DNA from 2 places in the Nocardioides sp. P86 genome. Region 2 is predicted to be linked to the other one. Evidence: predicted binding sites of a transcription regulator. Region 2 holds the regulator's gene; the other holds the start of a gene.
What was found. Region 2 encodes LexA, which represses DNA repair genes until DNA is damaged. Its sites were predicted from a motif close to TCGAACANNTGTTCGA; they were not measured.
Positions count from the first base shown of each region.

Region 1: a site for LexA is predicted at 4,695-4,710, ahead of M3673_RS18340 (HNH endonuclease signature motif containing protein). Genes of this name have one in related genera too.

Region 1 covers NZ_JAMAYE010000004.1:136,407-144,038, reverse strand. The annotation lists gene groL (chaperonin GroEL) at 1-828, opposite strand, end outside; gene M3673_RS19790 (hypothetical protein) at 1,022-1,891, opposite strand; gene M3673_RS18345 (SGNH/GDSL hydrolase family protein) at 1,918-2,787, opposite strand; gene M3673_RS18340 (HNH endonuclease signature motif containing protein) at 2,957-4,681, opposite strand; gene M3673_RS18335 (MoaD/ThiS family protein) at 4,997-5,272, opposite strand; gene thrC (threonine synthase) at 5,333-6,568, opposite strand; SAM riboswitch class I at 6,635-6,779, opposite strand; gene M3673_RS18325 (PHP domain-containing protein) at 6,980-7,632, shown strand, end outside.
Region 2 covers NZ_JAMAYE010000001.1:1,181,588-1,189,219, forward strand. The annotation lists gene M3673_RS05530 (mismatch-specific DNA-glycosylase) at 1-397, opposite strand, end outside; gene M3673_RS05535 (hypothetical protein) at 514-882, shown strand; gene M3673_RS05540 (LysM peptidoglycan-binding domain-containing protein) at 1,020-1,349, opposite strand; gene lexA (transcriptional repressor LexA) at 1,720-2,496, shown strand; gene M3673_RS05550 (MXAN_6640 family putative metalloprotease) at 2,630-4,312, shown strand; gene M3673_RS05555 (alkaline phosphatase D family protein) at 4,432-6,153, shown strand; gene M3673_RS05560 (alkaline phosphatase family protein) at 6,153-7,478, shown strand; gene M3673_RS05565 (ATP-dependent DNA helicase) at 7,483-7,632, opposite strand, start outside.

The DNA.
Region 1 (7,632 bases), on a different contig from region 2:
GGCCTTGACGGCGACGGACTTGAAGGTGCCGCGGATCTTGTTGACGACCAGGGTCGACAGGGCCTCGCCGTCGGTGTCCTCGGCGATGATCAGCAGGGGCTTGCCCGACTGCATGACCTTCTCGAGGATCGGGAGCAGGTCCTTGACGCTGGAGACCTTCTGGTTGGCGATGAGGACGTAGGGGTCCTCGAGCACGGCCTCCATGCGCTCCATGTCGGTCGCGAAGTACGCCGAGATGTAGCCCTTGTCGAAGCGCATGCCCTCGGTCAGCTCGAGGTCGAGCCCGAAGGTGTTCGACTCCTCGACCGTGATGACGCCTTCCTTGCCGACCTTGTCCATCGCCTCGGCGATGATCTCGCCGACGGTGGTGTCAGCGGCGGAGATCGACGCGGTGGCGGCGATCTGCTCCTTGGTCTCGATCTCGGTGGCCATCGAGAGCAGCTGCTCCGAGACGGCGGCCACCGCGGCCTCGATGCCGCGCTTGAGACCCATCGGGTTGGCACCCGCGGCCACGTTGCGCAGGCCCTCGCGGACCATCGCCTGGGCGAGGACGGTGGCGGTGGTGGTGCCGTCGCCGGCGACGTCGTCGGTCTTCTTGGCGACCTCCTTGACGAGCTCGGCACCGATCTTCTCGTAGGGGTCCTCGAGCTCGATCTCCTTGGCGATGGAGACACCGTCGTTGGTGATCGTGGGGGCGCCCCACTTCTTCTCGAGGACGACGTTGCGCCCCTTGGGGCCGAGGGTCACCTTGACGGCGTCCGCGAGCGTGTTCATGCCACGCTCGAGGCCGCGTCGGGCCTCCTCGTTGAAAGCAATCAGCTTCGACATAACTCCTGCGATCCTTCGCATGGGACGTGCGTGGACGGACCGGCTCGTTGCCCGCGACGGACGATCTGGCCGATCCGGCGGACCCTTCCCGCCGACGCTGCAGACCTCAACCCGCCGGTCCTGATGTCTTGGCAGTCTCCAGAGGAGAGTGCCAGCATCATGTTTAGCACTCGCCCTGGGCGAGTGCAAGAAATCAGGGGGCGGTCGACGCGGCGCCGAGGGCGCCGACGACGACGTCGGCGAACGCCTCGGCGTTGCCCGGCACGAGGTCGAGGTAGAGCCCGGGCTCGATCAGCTCGACCTCGCTCACCGCCAGGGCGCCGTCGACCTCGAGCAGGTCGACGCGGGCGTAGGGCAGCGGGCGGCCGAAGCGCTCGCCCAGCCAGGCGGTCGCGCGCTCCGCGAGGTCGACCGCCGCGGGGTCGAGGGGCACCGGACGCGAGCTCCCGCCGTACTGCGGGTGGACGCGGAGGTCGTCGGAGGGAGCCACCTTGTCCACCTGCGAGACCACGGCGCCGTCGAGCACGAACAGCGAGCGCTCCCCCGTCGTGCGCACCGACGCCACCACCGGCTGCAGCAGCCAGGGACCGTCGCCCAGGTCGGCCAGGCGGGGGTCGTCGGTGCGGGCGGCCACCACCAGGCCCACGCCGCCGGCGCCCGTGCGCGGCTTGAGCACGACCTCGCCGTGCTCGGCCAGGGCCGCGGCCAGCGCGACGGCGAGGCCGGTGTCGTCGACGAGCCGGGACGGCACGACGGGCAGGTCGACCGCGAGGTCGAGCAGGTAGGCCTTGTCGGCGTTCCAGGCGAAGACGTCGGCCCCGTTGAGCAGCGGCACCCGCCGGCCCACGCGCTCGGCCCAGGCCAGGAACTCCGGGAGCCGGCGGTGGTAGTCCCAGGTCGACCGCACGGCGACCAGGTCGGCCCCTGCCCAGTCGACGGTGTCGTCGGACCAGGAGACCCACCGGGCCTCGATGCCGCGCCGGGCCAGGGCGGGCGGGAGCAGGTCGCCCCCGCGCTCGCCGTCGGGCAGGAGGTCGAAGGTGGCCAGCAGCACGGTCGTCACACCACGAGCCTGCCGCACCCGCGGGCTCAGCCCGGCGGCAGGGCCGGGGCGCGGTGACCGAACGGCACCTGCTCCGCGACGCCCAGGGCGGCCAGCACCGAGGGCAGCATCGCCTTGGCGGTGCGCTTGTAGCCCAGGGCGCTGGGGTGGAAGCGGTCGAGGCTGAACATCTCGTCGGGGTTGGTGATGAAGAACGGGCCCACGCAGTGCGCCAGCGACACCGCATGGGCCCCGGCGGCCACCGCCGCCGTCATCTGGGCGGCGGCCAGCTGCCGCGAGGCGCGCGAGCCCAGCGCTCGCAGCGGCTGCGGCACCGGGCGCAGCAGCCCGAGGTCGGGGCACGTGCCGACCACCACCGCCGTGCCGCGCTCGCGCAGCAGCGCGATCGCCTCCTCGAGGTGCTTCACGCTGTCGGCCACGGGCACGCGGTGGGTCACGTCGTTGCCGCCGACGACGATGACGGCCACGTCGGCGCGGTACGACGCGGGCAGCCCGGCCAGCTGCGCGGTCAGCATCGAGCTCTCCGACCCGACCACCGCGCCCGTGCGCAGCCGCACCGACCGGTGGGTCGCCTTGGCCAGCCCCTTGGCCAGCCGGCCGCCGAGGGTCTCCTTGGGCCGGTCGGCGCCCAGACCTGCCGCGATCGAGTCGCCGAGCAGCAGCAGCTGCACGGAGTCGCCGTAGGACTTCTTCCACGTGCGGTCGGCGTCGGGCGCCACCTCGCCCAGAGGCTTCCCGATCAGCCGGCGCGCGTGGTCGGCCTGGCGGTGGAGCAGCTCGCGCGCGCCGATCCCGAGCCCCCCGGTGGCCGCGCCGACCGCCGCGGCGGCGATACCGACCGCGACGAGCCGGTTGCGCGTCGAGCGGGCGTGGGTCGTGGAGGGGGCGTCGGGCATGGGGACGTTCAACCAGGTGCTCCTGAACGGGCGGTGTCGTGGGCGTGGAGGCGACGTGTCGCCCAGCCGGACCCCTCGACACGGACCCCGACCGCACCACGGTCGCAGACACCCCCGTATCGGGCCGCTTCCCCGGGAGCCGCACCTCGGCGCCGGGGGCCGACAGGGCTCAGCCGGTGCGGACCAGCGTGGTCCAGCCGTGGGGGCTGGTCCAGGCGCAGGTGCCGTCGGGATGCCGGGTGTAGCTCCAGGGTGGGCTGCCTACGGAGCCGGTGGTCTTGAGTCGGTGGTGGTGGCGGCACAGCGGCGCGAGGTTGGACGGGTGCGTCTGGCCGGGCTTCCCGCCGTGGTCGAGGGGTCGGTAGTGGGTGATGTGGTCGAGGTCGCAGCGGCGTGAGGGCACGGTGCAGCCGGGGAACACGCACCGGGGGTCGCGGATGACGACGTGTTCGCGCATCCAGGGTGGTGGGTCGTGGCGGTCGACGGCTCCTGCGGTGGTGGGGTCGAGGTCGATGACGGGTCTCACGAACACCTTGGTGCCGGCCAGCCAGCGGCGCAGGGTGGTGGTGGAGACCACCCCGAGGCCTTCGACGACTGCGGTGCCGGGTGGTGGGCCGGTGCGGTCGATCTGGGACAGGTGGCTGGTCTCGTGGTGGCGGTGGACCGCTGTGGGGCGCAGGTCGGGTCCGGTGGTGCGGTACGGGTCGTCCGCGGGCTGCTCGTGCACTGGGTGCTCGTCGGTGGTGGGGTGGCTTCGAGACGCTCGCTGCGCTCGCTCCTCAGCCACCGGGGCCGGGGTCTGTCCGGCGGTGGTCTCGGGGTCGTTGCCCGCGGCGGGGCTTCGAGACGCTCGCTGCGCTCGCTCCTCAGCCACCGGGTTCGCGACCTGTCCCGCGGGGACGGTCTCGTGGTCTACGGGGGTGGGGAGGTCCCGGGGGTCCGGTGGGGGTTCTCCGGCCGGGGCCTCGGTGGGCGGCGGGGGCTCCTCCAGCGCGGGTTCTTCTCCGTTCAAGCAGGCCGTGTCGAGGGCGGCGAGGGTGTCGGCGCGTGCGAGGTCCTCGGGGCGCAGGTGGACGTAGACCACCCGCTCCTTCGCAGTCGTGGGCTCCACCGAGTCCAGTGCCGTCAGTCCTTGGGCGCGGTCGGTGATGACGCCGATCGCGCGGGCCTTGCGGACCTCCAGCGACTCGACCGCTGCTCCGGTCGAGGTCTGGTGGCGGCCGAGCTCGGCGGCGGTGGCGCAGATCAGGTCGTGGAAGCGGGTGAGGTCCTGGGTGTCACCGAGCACTTCGAGCCAGGAGGTGCCGGAGGCGGACCCGCGGTCGACGTCGTGGGTCACCCGGACGTTCCACCCACCGCGGGCCTTCTCCTCCAGCGCGGCCTGGGCGTGGGGGTCGTGCCTGGCCGCGGCTTCTGCGACGAACAGCTCGATGCGTCGCGCCCCGAGGCCTTGGACCTTCGCACCGAGGGCGGCGATCTTGCGGTCGACGTACGCAGCCCCGGTGTCGTTCAACACCTGGGTCTGGGAGGCGATCCGGCGCGCGCGCCAGCCGGGGAGGGTGAGGTCCTCCACCATCGCCCAGGTGCGGGGCAGCCGGTGGACCAGCTCCATGACCTCGGCCAGGTTGCAGCCCGCATTCACTGGCGACATCTCCAACGCCAGGGCCAACGGCTCAGCCGCGAACTCGTCCAGCCCGTGACGGATCATGCCGGGCACTGACCAGGCGTAGGCCTGGTCGGGGTTCAGTGCTCCCCAGCGGGCCATGACCCGCAGGGTGCGACGCTCGGCGGCGCGTACCGACCTCGCTGTGTCGGCGGCGTACTCCAGGACGTCATCGGCCTCGAGGGACTCGATGTCGACCACGGTGCCGGTGGTGTCGAGGTCGAGGAGCATGCGCCTAGTCTATTCGAACACGTATTCGATGACTAGGTCTGCCGGTGGATCTGTGGAGAGGGTTGCGCTGTCGCGCGAGGGTGGTTTCGAGACGGTCGCTGGCGCTCCCTCCTCAACCACCGGGGCGCTGGCGCTCCGTCTTCGACCACCGCGGCGCTGGCGCTTCTTGCTCGACCACCGGGGCGCTGACGCTCCCTCTTCGACCACCGTGGTGCTGGCGCTCCCTGCTCGACCACCGGGGTGCTGGCGCTCCCACCTCAACCACCGGGGCGCTGGTGCCGCCTCGACCGCCGCTCCGAGCAGGGAGCGGGTGGGTCAGCCGCCGGCGACGGCGGGGATGACCGAGACCTGGGTGCCGTCGGGGGTGGGGGTGGCGAGGTCGTCGAGGAAGCGGACGTCCTCGCTGCCGACGTAGACGTTGACGAAGCGGCGCAGCTTGCCGTTGTCGTCGAGCACCCGGGCGCGGATGCCGGCGTACTGCGTCTCGAGGTCGTCGAGCACGTCGGCCAGGGTGGCGCCGGAGGCGGTCACCTCGGACTCACCACCGGTGTAGGTGCGCAGGATGGTGGGGACGCGGACGGACACGCTCATGGGGTCGATCTCCTGGTGCTGGTGCGGCGAGGGCTGGGAGGGGTGCGGCGGACCGGCCGGTCAGGCGATGCCGGTGGCGGTGAACGCCGCGTAGGACGCGTCGATCGTGGCGGCCGGGCCGACCTGGTCGGAGACGGCGTCGAGGGTCTTCAGGCCCATGCCGGTGTTGATGACGACGGTCTCGAGGGTGGGGTCGAGCTGACCGGTCTCGACGAGCTTCTTCAGCACACCGACGGTCGTGCCGCCGGCGGTCTCGGTGAAGATGCCCTCGTGGCGGGCCAGCAGCAGGATGCCCTCGCGGACCTCGTCGTCGGTGATGTCCTCGACCGCGCCGCCGGTGCTGCGGCAGATGTCGAGCACGTAGATGCCGTCGGCGGGGTTGCCGATGGCCAGGCTCTTGGCGATGGTGTCGGGCTTCACCGGGCGGATCGCGTCGACCTCGGCCTTGTAGGCGGTCGAGACCGGCGAGCAGCCGGTGGCCTGGGCGCCGAAGATCTTGACCGGCTTGTCCTCGACCAGACCGAGGCGCACGAGCTCGCCGAAGGCCTTGTGCACCTTCGTCAGCTGCGAGCCCGAGGCCACGGGGATGACGACCTGGTCGGGCAGGCGCCAGCCGAGCTGCTCAGCGATCTCGTAGCCCAGGGTCTTGGAGCCCTCGGCGTAGAAGGGACGGACGTTGACGTTGACGAACGCCCAGCCGTCCTCCTCGCCCGCGATCTCGGAGGCCAGCTTGTTGACGTCGTCGTAGTTGCCGTTCACCGCGACGAGGGAGTCGGTGTAGACCGCGGAGTTGACCTGCTTGGGCTTCTCGAGGTTGCTCGGGATGAAGACCACGGTCTTGATCCCGGCGCGGGCGCCCGCCGCGGCGACCGCGTTGGCCAGGTTGCCCGTCGAGGGGCAGGCGAAGACCTTCGAGTGGAACTCGGTGGCGGCGCTCAGCGCGCAGGCCACGACGCGGTCCTTGAAGGAGTTGGTGGGGTTGGTGCTGTCGTCCTTGACCCACAGCTTCTCCAGGCCGAGCTCGCGGCCGAGGTTGCGGGCCTGGAGCAGGCGGGTGAAGCCCGGCTCCATGTTGGGGCTCTGCTCGATGTCGTCGGGCACCGGCAGCAGCGCCTTGTAGCGCCAGATGTTGCGGGGGCCGGCCTCGATCTCCTCGCGCGTCACGACCGGGAAGTCGTAGGACACCTCGAGCGGACCGAAGCACTCCGGACAGGCGTAGTGGGGGCCGAGCTCGACCTCGTTGCCGCACTCGCGGCAGGCGAGGGCCCGGGCGTTGCCGAACGCACCCTCACGGATCCCGGGCTGGTCGGCCGGGGTGGGCTGGGCGGTCTCTACTTCAGCGACGGTGCTCACGCGTCCTCCTTCTCATCTTCCCCGGCTGCGACTCTCGCGCCGGGCGGAATTGGCACCGTCTCCACGTCCGTGTCCCCGATGTGCCGGGTGGCGGAGGCTCGTGGCGGTTGCCGGGACTTCACTGGGCCGTTCCCTCAGTCCCTCTGGATGAGCTGTTGAAAACAGTACGACGCCGTCTCAGCATGCGCACATCGGTCCCGCGATGTGGACCCGCCCACCGGGGTGAGACGTACGCCGGGCGCACGTCGTTCACCGGCGGGCCGCGCACAGCGGGGCCGGCGTTCACCGTCGCGGTGGAGCGTCGCAGGGCTGGCCCGCGGCGGCCGGCTCCCCCACGTCTCGAGGAGAGCGACAGTGAGCACGCACGACGGCCACACCCACGACCCCCACCACCCGCACGACCACTCCCACGGGCACGCCCACGGGCACTCCCACGGGCACTCCCACGGGCACACCCACCACCGCCACACCACCGACGAGGCCACCGCGCTGACGTCGGCGGCGCTGGCGAGCGACACCGCCGACACCGACCTCTCCCCCGGCGAGCTGTCACGGCGCAACCTGCTGCGCGCGGCCGGCCTCACCGGCGCGGCGGCGGCCGGCATGGCCGGCATGAGCGGCGTCACCGCGGCCACCGCGGAGGAGGCCGCCCGGCGTGGCCCCGGCCCCTCCGGCGGCGCGGTCACGCAGTGGCTGGCCGGCGACCACCACATCCACACCCAGCACAGCTCCGACGGGCAGTACACCGTGCTCGACCAGGCCCAGCACGCGGCGGCCTACGGCCTGGACTGGCTGGTCATCACCGACCACGGCGGCGCCACCCACGCCCGCATCGGCGTCGACCTGGTCAACCCCGACATCCTCGACGCCCGCGCCGAGCTGCCCGGCACCCTGGTCTTCCAGGGCCTGGAGTGGAACATCCCCGCCGCCGAGCACGGCACGGTCTTCGTCGCTCCGGGTCCGCACGAGGTCGCGGTGCTCAAGCAGTTCGAGAACGACTACGACGG
Region 2 (7,632 bases):
AGACCTGCGCGGTCCCGACGTACCAGTCGTGGGCGCCGAGACGGGGGTGCGCGCGTCGACCCAGCGCACGCGCGGCCTCGTGGGCGACACCCTTGCTGGTGAAGGCCAGCCAGTCGGGCCGCCAGCGCTCCACCTTGGCGACGAGCTCGTCGACCTCGACCCACCGCGGGTCCCAGTGGCCGACCAGGTCGGTCAGGCCGAGACCGAGGGTGGCCACTTCACGGTCCTCCTCCGGGCGCAACCGACGCGGCGAGAGACCGGACAGGTGCATCGACTCCCAGAAGGAGTTGCCGGGCGAGTCGTAGTAGTGCTCCCGGGTGCGGGTCGAGTCGGCGCCGGCCAGGCCGCAGAACACGATCGCCGGCTCCGTGGCCACGATGTCGGGGAGGACCTCCATGCCCCCACCGTGCCAGCCACCGGGTCAGGGCACCGGGTCAGGGCTTCGGGTCGACGGGCGCGACGCGATGGTGGTGTCGCGCTGCGAAGTCCCTGCCGATCGGACAGAATGAGCCCGTGGCGACAGCGGGCAAGCGAGCGGGCTCGCGCAAGGGCACCCGGGCGCCCCGCCAGCTGCGCCCGCGCCTGCTGGCGCTGGCCCTGGCCGTGACGGCGGCCGTCGTGGCCTGGGGCTACCTCGTCTACGCCGCGATCGACTTCGGCACCGCCGCCCGCGACGGCGACTCCGGCTCGTGGGCGTTCCTCGCCCTGGCCTCGGTCGGAGCGGTGGCGTGCCTCTTCGTGGGCCTCCTGCTGGTGGCACGCCTGCTCCGCGAGCTCGGCATCACCACCGCACCGACCGGTGCCGCCCCGGACGGCAGCGGCGGCGAGGACCTCGAGCCGGCCGCGCCCCGCCCGCCCGGCGGGCGCCGCGCCGCGCGCTGACCGGCCGGCAGCACCCCTGGACGGCAGAGGAGGGCGGGCCCGGTGGGGCCCGCCCTCCTGCACTTTCCCCGCTGCTCACCGGCCGGGGTCGAGGCGACCGGTGATGTCGATGGGGGCGCCGACGACGGCGCCCGAGGTCACGCCAGCGGGATGCGCAGACGCTGGCCCGCGGCGACCATGCCGCCGTCGAGGTCGTTGAGCTGCTGGATCTCGGCGATGGTCGAGCGCACGTCACCGTCGTCGGCGACGTCGGCCGCGATGTCCCACAGCGTCTCGCCGGTGCCGACCACGATCACCTCGGTGGGCTGCGCCTGGGAGGTGGCCACCGACCCGGCGGCCAACCACACGCCGACGGCGAGGATGGCCAGGAGCGAGAGCGTGAACACCACGAGTCGCCCACGCCGGGTCAGCCGCACGTGGTGCGTGGCGACACGGGATGCGGCGGGGTGCTGGATCGTGGTGCTCATGGGGACCTCCTGGGGAAGGGGGCGGTCAGCCGTGGGGTGGAGCTCGAGGTGGACGAGGTGATGTCTAGTGGTGACCACCGACAGTCCTGGAGGACCGCCGTCGCGCACCGGCTCGACCACACGTTCGATCGAACATGTGTACGACGTTAGATCACGCGTTCGAACAGCACAAGGGGTCGAGCGAACATCTGTTCGACCGCCGGCCCGACACGGAGGCCCGGACCTGCTGCCCTGGAGCGGCGCGGACGGTCCGACACGCCGTTCGAACAGGTGTTTGAAACCCTCGGGGCCTCCTGGCATGGTGAGCACATCGCCCGACCGGGCGACCAGCGACACCGATCGGTGGCACCGACCAGCGGAGAGGCAGACGATGGCGACCAAGGACACCCGGGGGCGGACCGGGGGCGGTCCCACGCAGGGCCCGACCGGCGGCACGGCGGACGGCACGGTGACCGAGCTGCCCGACGGCGCGCCCAACGCCACCGGCCTCACGCCGCGGCAGCTGCGGGTGCTGGCCACCATCCGCGACGCGATCGAGAAGCGCGGCTACCCGCCGAGCATGCGCGAGATCGGCAACGCGGTCGGCCTCACCAGCACCTCGAGCGTCGCCCATCAGCTCAAGGTGCTCGAGGAGAAGGGCTTCCTCAAGCGCGACCCCAACCGCCCCCGGGCGCTGGAGGTCTTCCTGCCCGAGGTGATGGCCGCACGCCGGTCGATCTCGGCGGCCGAGGAGAGCGGCTACGACGAGACCGGGGTCGGCGACTCCGTGCCGGCCGCCACCTACGTCCCGGTCGTCGGCCGGATCGCGGCCGGCGGCCCGATCCTGGCCGAGGAGCAGGTGCAGGACGTCTTCCCCCTGCCCAAGCAGCTCGTCGGCGAGGGGCAGCTCTTCCTGCTCGAGGTCGTGGGCGACTCGATGATCGACGCGGCGATCTGCAGCGGCGACTACGTCGTCATCCGCAAGGAGCAGACCGCCGACAACGGCACCATCGTCGCCGCCCTCATCGACGGCGAGGCGACCGTGAAGACCCTGCAGCGCAAGAACGGCCAGGTCTGGCTGATGCCGCACAACGAGGCCTACGACCCGATCGACGGCACCCACGCCACGATCCTGGGCGTCGTCACCGCCGTCCTGCGCAGCGTCTAGCCCGAGGCGCACCCACCCGGGACACCCGGCGCCGGCCCGTCCTCCCCCACGGAGGGCGGGCCGGCGTGCGTGTCGGCGACCCGTGAGAGCCTGGACGGACAGCCGGAACCCTCGACCCACTGGAGTGCCCGACGTGCGCCTTCGTCCCCTGTCCGCCCTGCTCCTCGCGGGCGCCCTGTGCGTCCCGGTCCTGCCCGGCACGGCCGTCGCAGCCCCCCAGGTCGACCTCCCCGGGGTGCCCGGGCTCCCGGGGATGCCTGGACTGCCGGGCCCGGACGAGACCGGGACGCCGGACGAGCAGGCCCTCGCGGCCCTCCAGGTGGTCGAGACGCTGGTCGACCCGGCGACCAGCCCCGCGGAGGCCCAGCAGACCCTGGCGCAGGCCGGCGAGGCCGACCTCACGGGTGCGCTGCGCGACCTCGCGCTGAGCATGGACGCCCTCTCCCCCGACGACCGCGCGGAGGCCGCGGCCTACCTCGCCCGGCCGACCGACAGGCGCGGTGACGGCTACCTCGACTACGAGGGCGACGCCGTGCGGCGCATCTGCACCGACGACCTGTGCGTGCACTACGTCGTCGGCGGCGCCTCGGGCAACAACGTGCCGGCCAAGGACGCGAGCGGGGGCGCCGGTGGTGCGGGCAACGGCGTCCCGGACTACGTCGACTTCGCACTCTCGACGCTCCAGGACGTGCACGACACCTACGCCGGCGCGGGCTACCGCACGCCGCTGCCCGACGGCGCCAAGGGCGGCGACGCCCGCACCGACGTCTACCTGGGCGACGTCGGCAGCATGGGCTTCTACGGCTACTGCACCTCCGACGACGACGTGCCCGACGACGCGCGCGACGTGCCCGCCTACTGCGTGCTCGACAACGACTACCGCACCGGGCAGTTCCCCACGAACCTGCCGACCGAGAACCTCCAGGTGACCGCGGCGCACGAGTACTTCCACGCCGTCCAGTACGCCTACGACGCCGGCGAGGACGGCTGGCTCATCGAGGCCACCGCCACCTGGGCCGAGGACGAGCTCTTCGACTCCGTCGACGACAACGTGCAGTACCTCGCCGACAGCCCGCTCTCCCACCCGCGGCAGTCGATGGACCGCGACGAGGACCTCGCGGTCTACGGCGACTGGATCTTCTTCCGCCACCTCACCGAGCGCCACCCCGCCGCGGTCGGCGGACTGCCCGTGCTGGTGCGCACGATCTGGGAGCGCGCCGGCGCCGCCGCCGGCGACCGTGACGAGTACTCCACCCAGGCCGTCGAGCAGGTGCTGCGCCGCCAGCACGACGTGTCCCTGAGCGAGTCCTTCGCCCGCTTCGCCGACGCCAACCTGCGTCCCGGCCGCGCCTACGCCGAGGGCAGGGCGCAGTCCTACCCCAAGACCCCGCTGTGGAAGCGCACGACCCTGACGGGCTCGAAGCGCTCCGTGGGCGCCCAGCGGGTCTACCTCGACCACCTCAGCAGCGCCAGCCAGCGCTTCACCCCGGGCGCCGGCCTCGGGGGCGGCTGGCGGCTGCGGCTGTCCCTCGACCTGCCGTCACCGACGCGCGGCTCTGCGGCGGTCGTCACCGTCGTGCCCACCTCCGGCACCCCCTCCACCCGGGTCCTGCGGCTCGACCGCGCCGGCGACGCCGTCACCCGGGTCGGCTTCTCCTCGGCCCGCACCTCCTACGTCGAGGTCACGCTGGTCAACGGCAGCGCCCGCTACCGCAACTGCAGCAACGGCGGGACGAGCACGTGGCCCTGCGGTGGTCGCCCGGTCGACGACGGGCTCCGCTTCACCCTCACCGGGAGGGCCGTCCCTGCCGGGTGACGGGACCGCGCCCGGCAGGTGAACGATCGGTGCGGGTAGCCGCGAGGCCGTCACGGCGCCGCCACCGCGTCGTTGAACGAGACGTGACCACGAGCGAGACCACCCCGCAGTCCTCCCCCGTGCCTGACTCGACCGGCCCGGCCCCGCGCCGGCGTACGGTCCTGGCCGGGGGCGCGGTCGGCGTCGGCGCCCTCGGCCTGCGCGTCGGCGCCGACCGCGCCACCGCGGCCCCCTCGCGGCCCGCGGCGCGCCGCGCCCGCGTCTTCCGCCACGGGGTCGCCTCCGGCGACCCGCTGCCCGACGCCGTGGTGCTGTGGACCCGGGTCACCCCGACCCCGGGCAGCACCCCCGGCTCGGGCCGGGGCCCCTCCGTCGAGGTGGTCTGGGAGGTCGCCACCGACCCCCGCTTCCGCCGCGTGGTGCGCCGCGGACGTGTGCGCACCGGGCCCAGCCGCGACCACACCGTCAAGGTCGACGCCACCGGCCTGCGCCCGGCGACCGACTACTACTACCGCTTCCGCCTCGACGGCCAGGCCAGTCGCACCGGTCGCACCCGCACCGCTCCCGCGCCCCAGGCCTCCCCCGACCACCTCCGCTTCGGCGTGGTGTCGTGCGCCAACCTCCAGGCCGGCTTCTTCTCCGCCTACCGCGGGCTCGCCGCGCGCGAGGACCTGCACGCGATCGTGCACCTCGGCGACTACCTCTACGAGTACGGCCCCGGTGAGTACGGCATGGGCGCGGACAACGTCGACGTGCGCCGCCACGTGCCCGACCACGAGATGGTCTCGCTGGCCGACTACCGCCAACGCCACGCGCAGTACAAGCAGGACCCCGACCTCCAGGACGCCCACGCCCGCTACGCCTGGATCGTCACCTGGGACGACCACGAGGTCACCAACGACCAGTGGCGGGGCGGGGCGGAGAACCACACCCCCGGCACCGGCGAGGGCGGTGAGGGCGACTACCGGCGCCGGCGGGCCCGCGCCCACCGCGCCTACGACGAGTGGATGCCCGTGCGCCTGGACGGCACGGCCGCGCTGGGCGACGGCGCCCGGCTCTTCCGGCGGCTGCGCTTCGGCACGCTGCTGGAGATCAGCATGCTCGACCTGCGCACCTACCGGGACCAGCAGGTGGCCACGCCGGCGGTCGACCCGGCCGTGAGCGACCCCGACCGCACGATCACGGGCGCGCGCCAGATGGCCTGGCTCAAGGACTCCCTCAGCCGCGACCACCGGCCGCAGTGGAAGGTCATCGGCAACCCGGTGATGATCGCGCCAGTGACCTTCGCCGACCTGCCCGACGCGCTGGTCCAGCCGGTCAACGACGTGACGGGGCTGCTGCCCGGCGACGGTGCGCCCTACAACGTCGACCAGTGGGACGGCTACACCGCCGACCGCCGTGAGGTGCTGACCCACCTCGACGACCACCAGGTGAAGGACACCGTGTTCCTCACCGGCGACATCCACTCCGCCTGGGCCTGCGAGCTGCCGCTCGACACCTCCACCTACCCGGTGGTCGGCGACTCCCTGGGTGTGGAGTTCGTGTGCACCTCGGTGACCTCCAACAACCTCAAGGACATCACCGGCACCCCGCCGGACACCACCTCCACCCTGGTCGAGCAGGTCATCCTGGCCAACAACCGCCACATCAAGTACCTCGACTTCGACGACCACGGCTTCTCGGTCCTCGACGTCACCCCCGCCCGCGCCCAGATGGACTGGTACGTCATCGGGGCCCGCGACGACCGCGACACCGCGATCACCTGGTCGGTCTCCTTCGCCACCGCCGCCGGCACCAGCCGGATCGAGCAGGTCGACGCCCCCGTCGGGGGTGACGCCTGATGTGCACACCCACCCCCCACGCCGACCACCACGACAGCCACGAGGAGCGCCCCTTCGCCCGCGGCCTCGGCGAGCTGCGCACCGGTCGGCGTACGGCGATCACGGCCGGCGCCGCCGGACTGCTCTTCTCCACCCTCGCCGGCACGCAGGTCGCCCGGGCCGCCGGCGGGGCCGACACCCGCAGGCGGGCCTACGTGCTCGTCGTCGACGGCTGCCGGCCCGAGGAGATCGACAGCGGCCTGACCCCGAACCTCCACGCCCTGCGCGGCGGCGGACTGCGCTTCCCGCGCGCCTCCTCGATGCCGGTCATGGAGACCATCCCCAACCACGTGATGATGATGACCGGCCAGCGCCCCGACCGCACCGGCGTGCCGGCCAACGCGATCCTCGACCGCGAGCTCGGCGCGATCCGCAACATGGACCGCGCCAGCGACATCAAGGTGCCGACGGTGATCGAGCGGCTCAACCGCCGCGGCCTGCGCACGGGCATGGTGCTGTCGAAGGAATACCTCTACGGCGTCTTCGGCGAGCGCGCCACCCACCGCTGGGAGCCGATGCCGATCGTCCCGGTGGCCGGCTACGCCCCCGACGTCTTCACCATGCAGGCCACGCTCGCGATGCTGGAGGAGTTCGACCCGCACCTGGTCTTCGTCAACCTCGGCGACATCGACCGCTTCGGCCACTCCGACCTCACCGGCACGACCCTCCAGCTCGCGCGCCGCACCGCACTGGCGGCCACCGACGCCCTGGTCGGTCGGTTCGTCGAGGAGCTCAAGAGCTCGGGCCGCTGGGAGCACTCGATGCTCGTGGTGCTCGCCGACCACTCGATGGACTGGTCGCTGCCCACCCAGGTCGTCTCGCTGCAGGCCCCGCTCGAGGCCGACCCCCTCCTCGCCGGCAACGTCGTCATCGCCGACAACGGCGGCGCCGACCTCGTCTACTGGACCGGCCCGTCGAGCCGGCGCGCCGAGGCCGTACGCCGCATCCGCGCGATCGCGGAGGAGACCGAGGGCGTGCTGAGGGCGTGGGACCGCCGCGCCGAGTGGCTGCGCCTGGGTCCCGAGGCCGGCGACGTCGTGGTCTTCTGCCGGGCGGGGTGGCGCTTCAGCGACCCCGACCCGCTGACCTCCAACCCGATCCCGGGCAACCACGGCCACCCGGCCACCCGGGCCATCCCGTTCTTCCTCGCCGGCGGCCACCCGCGGGTGCCGCGGGGGAAGGCGTCCTCGGCCCACGCCCGCACCCTCGACGTGGCCCCCACCGTGGCGTCGTTCTTCGGGCTGCCGTCGGGCGCGGCGCTCTACGAGGGTCGCGCCCGGATCTGAGCCCTCAGCCGGCGGCGAGGCGCGCGAGGGCCTTGCGGACCACGGCCGGGTCGGTCGTGGTCCACATCGGCGGCAGGCTGGCCTTGAGGAAGCCGCCGTAGCGGGCGGTGGCCAGCCGGGGGTCGAGCACGGCCACGACGCCGCGGTCGCTGGT